DNA from 3 places in the Methylosinus sp. KRF6 genome. Region 2 is predicted to be linked to each of the others. Evidence: predicted binding sites of a transcription regulator. Region 2 holds the regulator's gene; each other region holds the start of a gene.
What was found. Region 2 encodes PhoB, which activates phosphate uptake and scavenging genes when phosphate is short. Its sites were predicted from a motif close to TGTCATNNANCTGTCAT; they were not measured.

Region 1 (3,206 bases), 730 kb from region 2:
ACCAGAGTTCCCGCCTTGCTGGATTCGACGCCCGGCGTCAGCAGGAAGAGCAGAGAATTGAGATCGTTCTTCTCCGGCACGATGCGGTTCTCGCGCAAATATTGCGCGACGATCGGCGCCGGTATTCCATGATCGGCATAGGCGCCGGTCTCGCGATCGAAGCCCGGCGTCAGCAGAGTGAGCTTGGCCGGATCGGTGATCGCGAAGCCCGGCGCCATATTGGCGAATCCATGCCAGCGCGCGTCCGGCGCCAGCGCCCAGAGATCGGGATTGCGCGCGAGCTGATCGGTGGAGACGCTCTCCCAGGGAACGCGATGCGCGCCGGATTCGCGCGCGGCGTCGGGAATGGAGACCCAATCGGGCGCGAAAGGATCGAAGAACCAGCGCCGCGCCGGGTCCTGCTCCTTGGCCTCGAATTCGCGCCGCACGGCGCGCAGCTTCTTGCGCAGCTCTATGCCGAGCCGAATGGTGTCGTCCCACAAAAGCTCGCCGGAGCGGCCCTTCATCATCTGCGCGCCGACATCCAATGAGGCGAACAGCGGATAGAAGGGCGAGGTGGAGGCGTGCTGCATGAAGCCTTCGTTGAAGCGGCGATGTTCCACGCGCCGCCGCTGGCCCTTTATATGGCGATCGCGCACATGGATTTGCGAAGCCTGCGAGAAGCTGGCGAGCTGCTTATGCGTCGATTGCGTCGCGACGATGCCGGGCGAGGCCTCGGTGAGGTTCTTCAGCCCCATGGCGTAGCGCCGCTCATAGAGCGGATGAAATTTCATGAAGCCGGCCCAGGCTTCGTCGAAGAGAATATAATCGCACAAATGGCCGATCTTGCCGACGATCCATTCGGCGTTATGGATCGTGCCGTCATAAGTGCATTGCTCGATGACCGCGGCGCGAAACGGCCTCTCCTTACGCCAGGCGTCCTTGTCCTTCACCAGCGGATTGGCGCGAATGCGCTCGCGCAATTTCTCCTCGTCGAAGGCTTCATGATCGATCGGCCCGATGAGGCCGTGGGCGTTGCGCGTCGTCGGCAGAAAGATCGGCACGCCGCCGCCGAGCAGCAAGGCGCCATGATGCGCGGCCTTGTGATTATTGCGATCGAACAGCACGAGATCGCCCTCGGCGACGAGATTGGTGAGCACGACCTTATTGGAGGAGGATGTGCCGTTGAGCACAAAGTAAGTCTTCTCGGCGCCGAAGATTTCCGCCGCCGCTTTTTGCGCGGCGAGCGCCGGCCCTTCATGCGTCAAGAGATCGCCGAGCTCGACGACGGAATTGTCGAGATCGTCGCGGAACACGGCCTCGCCCAAATGCTCCATGAAGATGCGGCCGATCGGGCTGCGGCTGTAGAAAATGCCGCCATTATGGCCCGGGCAGGTCCAGAGCTGATTGCCTTCCTCTGCGTAATCGACCAGCGCGCCGAAGAAGGGCGTCTTCAGCGTCTCGGCGTATTGCTTGAGGCGCGAGACGAGATTTTTGGCGATGAATTCCGGCGTCTCCTCGGCGAGGAAGACATAGCCGTCGATGAAGTCCAGCACCTCGACGGGAATATCCTCGAAGCGCTTGCGGCGAATGAGCAGCACGATCGGCATGTCGAGGCCGCGCTTGCGCATGAGATCGATGAGCGAGGCGGTCTTGCCCTCGAGGCCTTTCTTGCCCCAATCGACGACGAGACAGCCGATGGCGGCGTCGGTCTGCACGACGATCTCGGCGTCTTCCACCCGTCGCGCGCGCACGACCTGAAAGCCCATGCTCTCGATCGCGGCAATGATCTGATTGACGCGCAGCCCCTCGAGGTCATCGGCCTCGAAATTGGGAGCGGAGAAGAGGAATGTGAAGCGACGGGAGAAGTCCATTCGAATCGGCCTGTGGCGCTGGCGGAGGAGAGGAGGCGTCGCGCACACACAGCCTTGTTAGATGACACAATCGTGACAGCGCTTCCTCGCTCGAAATTTGCGCAATCGGCCGCTTGCCGAAGGCGAGACCGCGGCCTAAGCTATGTAGCTACCCTATATAGCGTGGCGAGGAGGTCCCGATCGCCATGCGCATCGGCGTGTTCTGCACCTATGAGAACCCTGTCCGCGACTATAAGGCCTGCTTCGACGCGCAGACGCGTCTCGTGCGCCGCGCGGAGGAGGTTGGCTTCGAGGACGCGTGGGTCGCCGAGCATCATTTCGACGATGACGCCGTCAGCCCATCGATCTTGACGCTGCTCTCTTATCTCGCAGGCGTCACCTCGCGCGTGCGGCTCGGCTCGGCGGCGGTGCTGCTCGCCTTCCGCAATCCGATCCATGTGGCGGAGGATGTCGCGACCATCGACGTTCTCTCCAATGGTCGTTTCGATTTCGGCGTCGCCAGGGGCGGGCCCTTTCCGGCGCAGAACAAGCATTTTCACGCCGCCAAGGACGAGACGCGCGACATAACGCTGGAAGCGCTCGAGCTGATCGAGCGTCTGCTCTATGAGGATCGCGTCAATTTCTCCGGCGCGCATTTTCAGGTCGACGATCTCGCGCTCTGCCCCAAGCCGCTGCAAAAGCCGATTCCGACCTGGATCGCCACATCGACGCCGGCGGCGATCGAATATGCGGCGCGCAAAGGCTTTGGCATTATGGCGGCCTCGCCCGCGCCGATCGCCAAGATCGAGCAGGCGGTCGCCGCCTATCGCGCGACGGGGCCGGGCGCCGATCCGCGTCTCGCTCTGGCGCGCTTCTATTACGCCGCGGAGACGCGCGAGCGCGCGCTCGACGAGGCTTTGCCTTTCATCGTCCGCTTCGCGGATCGTATGCGCGGCATCTTTCTCGCGCAGAATGCTCCGGCCTCATTCGATCCGGCGGAGATCGTCGAGCGTTCGCTGATCGGCGGATATGAGGAGATCGCCGAGAAGATCGTCGACATTCATCGGCGCCTCGGCGTTCGCTCGCTGCTGCTGAAGCCGGCGACCGCGAATGAGCCGCGCGCGCTGGCGAGTCTCGACGATTTCGCCGCGAAGATTCGCCCGCGGCTCGTCGCCGCCGGCGTTTGACGGCGCTCATGATCGCTCGGCGGCCTGCGCGAGAAATTTCTGTATGGTCTCGATCAGCCGCTCGACGTCCGCGGGCTTGCCGAGATGCGCACTGTTCTGCAGCGGGATGCGGTCGGCGTCCGCAGGCCCGCCGCTCAGCACCAGCGCGGGCAGATCGTGATTGAGCAATTCGCGCAGACGGCGCACC
Region 2 (3,206 bases):
GTCGGAGCGCTACACGATCGCCATCGTCACCCACAATATGCAGCAGGCGGCGCGCGTCTCCGATTACACCGCCTTCATGTATCTCGGCGATCTCGTCGAATTCGGCGAGACGAACAATCTGTTCACCGCGCCGCAGAACAAGAAGACCCAGGACTATATCACCGGCCGCTTCGGCTGAGCGCGATCGCGCACGAGGATTATGAGACATGAGCGAACATATCGTCAGCTCCTATGACCGCGACCTCGAAGTGCTCGGCCGCCGTATCGCCGAGATGGGAGGCATCGCCGAGAAAATGCTCGCCGAAGCCATGGATGCGCTCGCCAATTTCGACATCGAGCTCGCCCATCGCGTCGTCGCCACCGATCAGCGCCTCGACGCGCTGCAGCGGGAGATAGAGGAGAACGCCATCCTCACCATCGCGCGGCGTCAGCCGCTCGCCATCGATCTGCGCGAATGCATCGCCGCGATGCGCATCGCCGCCGATCTCGAGCGCGTCGGCGATCTCGCCAAGAGCATCGCCAAGCGCACGGTGAAAATCCTCTCCGAGGCGCGCGTGCCGCGCGCCATCATCGGCCTCAAGACGATGGCGGAAGTGGCCGCCATGCAATTGAAGGACGTGCTCGACGCCTACGCCCAGCGCGACGTCGAGCGCGCCCGCGCCGTGTGGACCAATGACAGCGAGCTCGACGCGCTGGAAGATTCGGTGTTCCGCGATCTCCTCACCTTCATGATGGAGGATCCGCGCAACATCTCCTTCTGCACGCATCTGCTCTTCTGCTCGAAGAATATAGAGCGGATCGGCGATCACACCACCAATATCGCCGAGACGATCGTCTATCTCGTCACTGGCGAGTCGATGCCGACCGACCGCCCCAAGGGCAAGTCGTCCAGCATCTCCCCCAGCATGGAAACGGATGAGCCCTCGCAATGAACGAGATTCGCGTCGCAACGCCGCGCGAGACGCCGCACGATCGGGCGCCGCGAATTCTCGTCGTGGAAGACGAGGCGGCCCTCGCATTGTTGCTCGCCTATAATCTCGAATCGGAAGGCTTCCAGGTCGAACATGTCGAGCGCGGCGACGAGGCGGAAATCCGCCTCGCCGAATCCGTGCCCGATCTCGTCATTCTCGACTGGATGCTGCCCGGCGTTTCCGGCTTGGAAATCTGCCGGCGGCTGCGCGCGCGCGACGACACGCGCACAATGCCGATCATCATGCTCACCGCGCGCGGCGACGAGAACGAGCGCGTGCGCGGTCTCTCGGTGGGCGCCGATGATTATGTGGTGAAGCCCTTCTCCACGCCGGAGCTGATGGCGCGCGTTCACGCTCTGCTGCGCCGCGCGCGGCCGGAGCGCGTGGCGACGCGGCTCGTCGCCGGCGACATAGACCTCGACCGCGAGACGCGGCGGGTGAAGCGCGGCGGCCGCGAGATTCATCTCGGCCCGACGGAGTTCCGCCTGCTGGAATATCTGATGGAGAAGCCCGGCCGCGTCTTCTCGCGCGCGCAATTGCTCGACAGCGTCTGGGGGCTGTCGGCGGAGATCGACGAGCGCACCGTGGACGTCCATGTCGGCCGTCTGCGCAAGGCGATCATCCGCGGCCGCGAGAAGGACCCGATCCGCACTGTGCGCGGCACCGGCTATTCTTTCGACGAGACCTTCGGGCGCAATTGAGGCGCGGCCGAAGGCTCCTCTCTCGACATCGCATCATCACGCTGTCGGCGCCGCCTCGTCGCGAGCCGTCTCGACGAGGCGCTTGAGATCGCCGAGACCTTGCTCGAAAGCGCCGCCGACCATTTTTTCCGGCCGCATGACGAGGCTGAACAGCTTGCCGAGGAAGGGCTGGCGCCCTTTCATGTCCCAGGTGACGAGCGAGCCGCCATTCTGCGGCGCAATGGTGAATTCGACGCGATTGCTGCATTTCATCGGCCGATCCAGGCGTAATGTGACGACCACTTTCGACGGCGCGACGGACTCGACGATCTCGACTCGCCCCGCGCCGACCTTCGCATTGCCTTCGAAATCGCAGGCCGCGCCGACGCCGCGTTCCGGCCCGGCGTAGGAGAGCTTCACACTCGGATCCTTCACGAAAGGACTCCATTCATTGCTCGCGCGCGGATCGTCGATCAGCGGAAATATTCGCTCCGGCGGCGCGGCGATGAAGATGGAGCGCGCGATATGGCAGACGTCCGGCTGGCGCGCGGCCAGGACGAGAATTGCGGCGATGATGACGGCGACGCCGGCGCCGATGATTTCCAACATGTCGAACCTCGAAAAAAAGCGGAGCGGCGCTCCCGCTCGCGAGCGAAAGAGCGCCGCGCGCCGTCATTGCGGCAGCACCACCATCCAGGGCACGCCGAAGCGGTCGGTGAGCATTCCGAACGCGGGTGAGAAGAAAGTTCTGGTCAAGCGCATCTTCGTCTCGCCGCCCTCGGCGAGCGCTGCGAAGACGCGTTCGGCCTCCTCTTGCGTCTTCGCGCTATAGGACAGCGAGAAGCCCTTGAAGCCGGTCTCCTCGCCGTCGCCGTCCGAGCCGAAGACGATCGTGTCGCCGATCTTCAGCGCCATATGCATGACCTTGGCGCTCCAGCCCGGCGGCAGCATTTCCTCCGGCTGGGGCAAAGGGCTGTCCTTGTAGCGCATCAGCATCTGTATCTGCGCGCCGAGCGCCTTCTCATAAAAGGCGGCGGCTTCTTCGGCGCGGCCGTCGAAGATCAGATAGGGTTGAATCGACATCATGTTTCTCCCAGCGAGCGTCGCGGACGGGCGCTCGTTTCGTGGGAGGAGATCATGTCCGCGCAAAGCGCTTCGTCAACCGTCCCGCACCTTTTTCACTTCGGGACGATGATCATCCAGAGCACGCCGAAGCGATCGACCGCCATGCCGAAGGTGGCGGCGAAAAACGTCTCGCCCAAGGGCATTCGCGCTTCGCCGCCATCGGCGAGCGCGCCGAACATGCGCTCGGCCTCCGCCACGCTCTTCGCCTCGAGCGAGACGCCGAATCCGTTGAAGCCGGAAGGACCCGTTCCGCATCCATCCGACAGGAAAATTTCCGAATCGCCGATCCGAAGGCAGGAATGCATGATCTTCTTGCCCCAATCGGGCGCGAGCGCGCCGGGCGGCGGCGGCTCGGGGCTCTCGTCGAAGCGCAGCAGGAAATTCACCTCGGCGCCGAGCGCTTGCCGGTAGAAAGTAATGGCTTCGTCGG
Region 3 (3,206 bases), 500 kb from region 2:
CGCCGGAAAACACCACCACCGCCGCCGCCGGCCCCGGCCGCGCGACTCCGGCGAGCAGCGCGAGCGTCGCCCCCTGCGAGAAACCGACCAGCGCCAGATGCGAGGCCGGAAGACGGCGCTTCGCCAGCGCCGCCTCTAGAAAGCGCTCGAGCGCCGCTAGCCCTTTGGCGAGCCCCTCCGGATCACCACCGTCGAACCAGCGCTTCACGCCATCGACGCTCGCGGGCGCTTCGGCGGCGAGAAATTCGGCCTTGGGCATGGTCGGAGCCCAGTTCAGCGCATGATCGACCATGGTCTGGCCGTCGGCGCCCTCGCCATGCAGCATCACGACGAGAAAGGCGGGCTTGCCGCAGGAGAGAGCGGCCAGCGCCGGCCCTTCGACAATGTCGGTCATGGGGATCGTCCTCCTTGCCCCGGCGCTCCGCCGGCCGCGAGGCGAGGTTCAATAAGCGTGCCGCCGCATGTCTCGCCATATGGCGCCCAATCTGCTTCGCCACAGTCGCGCCGGGGACGGACCGGCGCACCGTGAGAACAGACGCAGCAAAGCAACAGGAGGACCGCGTGGCGGACTACAAAGTGACGGTCGAGGAGCAGGCCGACGGAAAATGGGCCTGCTTCCTGCACGTTCCGGGCGAGGAGCCGTACAATCTCGGCAAATCCTTCAAGAACGAGGACCGCGCCGAGGCGTGGCTCACCGTCGGCGAAGCGACGACCGCGATCGACATGGCGGTGGCGAAGCTCACCAAGAAGTGAGCCTGCGGGAAGGGCCGCGATGTGCGCCTGTCGGCTATCCGACAGGCGATCCCGGCCCTTCGTCCATTTTGTCCCGCGCCGCCGAAGCCGCGCGCAGCAAGGAGCGAAAAAAATGGCCGTTGATTTGAAGGGCGATTGGACCGACGCCGACATTGCGAAGCTGATCGGCTCGGTCGTCGACGACCGCGACTGGCGCCTCGAGGTCAGCGCCGACGGAATCGCCTCGCTCGCCGACAAGACGGCGCATCCCACCGACGACGCCTACGACAACACGCTCCACTGCTTCCTCGAGACATGGATGCAGGGAACGGATTTCGTCGGCCCCTCGGCGGCCGGCGACAAGGACCTCGTCGGCAAGATCGCCAAGGCGCTGCGCGAGAACTACCCGACGCTCAAGGGCCTCAAATTCGTCTACGTCTCCTTGTGACGCTCGCGAATTGTGGCGGAAGGGCCACAGCCTGAGAATGTTTCCGTCCTGTTAGCGACCGTGGCCAGACTGTCACGGAATCGTTAACGGGCGGCCATAGACCGACCTCCGGCCAAGCTAAAGCCGGGGGATAAAATGCCTTTTCGTAACTGGTTGCTCGCGTCCATCTCGACGCTCGCGCTGCATGGCGCCGCAATGGCGCAGACCTATCGCACGCCCAATGTCGTCGCCAATGACGGGGCCGCCTCTATCAGCATGGGAGGCGTGACCTTCACCAATCAAGGTCTCGTCGGAACCGGACGTCTTCCGGCTGGGACGGTCGATTTCCTCGGCGACACGCTCGGCTCCTTCTCGAGCCTCGCCATCGATCCTTATTCCTGGCGGCGCAGCGGCTCGACTTTCGTCGCGACCATGCTCGCCCTGCCCGACCGCGGCCTCAACGATCCCGCCAATGGCGTCTTCTCCGATTATGCGGGACGGCTGCTGCGCTTCAACATCGCCTTCTCGCCCTATTCGGGCGCGAATCTCCCCGCCTCCACCAGCTCGCAGAATCAGGTGCAGATGACGCCCGACGGCGGCGTTCTGCTGCGCGACAATCAGGGCAAGACATTCACCGGCGCCGATTCTGGGTCGGGCGCCGTCAATCTCTTCGGCCGCCTCGCGCCGAGCCCTGCCGCCGGCATAGGCGCCGGCAAGATATCGCTCGACGCGGAGGGCCTCGCCTTCAAGACCGACCGCAGCTTCTACGTCAGCGACGAATATGGCCCGTCGATCTTCTATTTCGACGCCAATGGCAATCTCGTCGGCTCGGTCGGCGTTCCCTCTTCGCTGCTGCCGCGAACCAATGGCGCGATCGACTTCAACTCGACCGTCGCGCCGACGACGGGACGCCGCAACAATCAAGGCCTCGAGGCGGTCTCGGTGAGCCCGGACGGCAACCGGCTGTTCGCGATCCTGCAGAGCGCGACGATGCAGGACCAGGCCTCTGGACAGCAAACGCGCAACAACACGCGCATCCTGGTCTATGATATTTCGCTCAATCCGACGCCGGCGGCGCCGATCGAGACCTATGTGCTGCAGCTGCCGACCTACAGGCAGAACGGCGATGGCGGCAGCGCCAATCGCACCGCGGCGCAGAGCGAGATGGTGGCGCTCAACGACAAGCAGTTCCTCGTGCTGGCGCGCGACGGAACCGGCCAGGGTTCGGCGGCCGGCAATCCGATCATGGTCAAATCCATCTATCTCGTCGACATCGGACAGGCGACCAATGTCGCCGGCACGGCCGCCGATACGACGGCGGGCGGCCAGGTCGCGCCCAATGGCGTGCTGAATCCGGCGATCACGCCGGCGCAGTCGGTCGAGCTCGTGAACATGCTGAACACGACACAGCTCGCCCGCTTCGGCCTCAACCTCAACAATGGAGCGCCCGGCCAGTCGGCGCAGTCGCAGCTCACCCTGTCGGAGAAATGGGAGGGCATGGCGCTCGTCCCGACGCTCGTCGAGGGCCGGCCGAACGACTTCTATCTCTTCGTCTCCAACGACAATGATTTCACCACGACCAATGGCGTGATGCAGGGCCAGACCTACAACTCCGGCCAGAACAACGACAATATGGTCCTGGTCTATCAGCTCACCCTGCCGACCGCCGTCGATCCGCTGTTCCTCAAATCCATGCGCGACACGGCGCCTCAGGTGCTCGGCCGCATCGACGCCGGCGCTCTCGGCCTCGCCTCCAGCGCCGCCGCGCCGGTCATCGCGCAGCTGCAATCGATTCGACGCGCGCAGAGCGGCGTCTTCGCGGCGCAGGGCCTCTCGACCTGGCTCGGCGGCAATGTCGATTTCGGCCCCACTTCGTCGCGGCCCGGGCTCGACGGCGACCGCACGCTCTATGGCGGCTCCTTCGGCGTCGATTATGGCTGGAAGGAGATTCGCGTGGGCGTCGCGGCGACGGTGCGCGCAGGCCAATATGGCGGCGGCGCGCTGGGCTATTTCGACATTTCGCCGACCGTCTCGCCGAGCCTCTACG

Region 1: a site for PhoB is predicted at 1,915-1,931, ahead of KP010_RS03905 (Orn/Lys/Arg decarboxylase N-terminal domain-containing protein). Genes of this name have one in related genera too.
Region 3: a site for PhoB is predicted at 1,251-1,267, ahead of KP010_RS05005 (esterase-like activity of phytase family protein). Genes of this name have one in related genera too.

What each region holds. Positions count from the first base shown of each region.
Region 1 is NZ_JAHLJF010000001.1:810,554-813,759, reverse strand. Features, by position in the region: gene KP010_RS03905 (Orn/Lys/Arg decarboxylase N-terminal domain-containing protein) at 1-1,853, opposite strand, end outside; gene KP010_RS03900 (LLM class flavin-dependent oxidoreductase) at 2,039-3,019, shown strand; gene KP010_RS03895 (response regulator) at 3,026-3,206, opposite strand, start outside.
Region 2 is NZ_JAHLJF010000001.1:1,545,154-1,548,359, reverse strand. Features, by position in the region: gene pstB (phosphate ABC transporter ATP-binding protein PstB) at 1-178, shown strand, start outside; gene phoU (phosphate signaling complex protein PhoU) at 207-932, shown strand; gene phoB (phosphate regulon transcriptional regulator PhoB) at 929-1,672, shown strand; gene KP010_RS07450 (SRPBCC family protein) at 1,709-2,260, opposite strand; gene KP010_RS07445 (VOC family protein) at 2,324-2,737, opposite strand; gene KP010_RS07440 (VOC family protein) at 2,830-3,206, opposite strand, start outside.
Region 3 is NZ_JAHLJF010000001.1:1,042,771-1,045,976, forward strand. Features, by position in the region: gene KP010_RS04990 (alpha/beta hydrolase) at 1-394, opposite strand, end outside; gene KP010_RS04995 (hypothetical protein) at 562-753, shown strand; gene KP010_RS05000 (hypothetical protein) at 866-1,180, shown strand; gene KP010_RS05005 (esterase-like activity of phytase family protein) at 1,316-3,206, shown strand, end outside.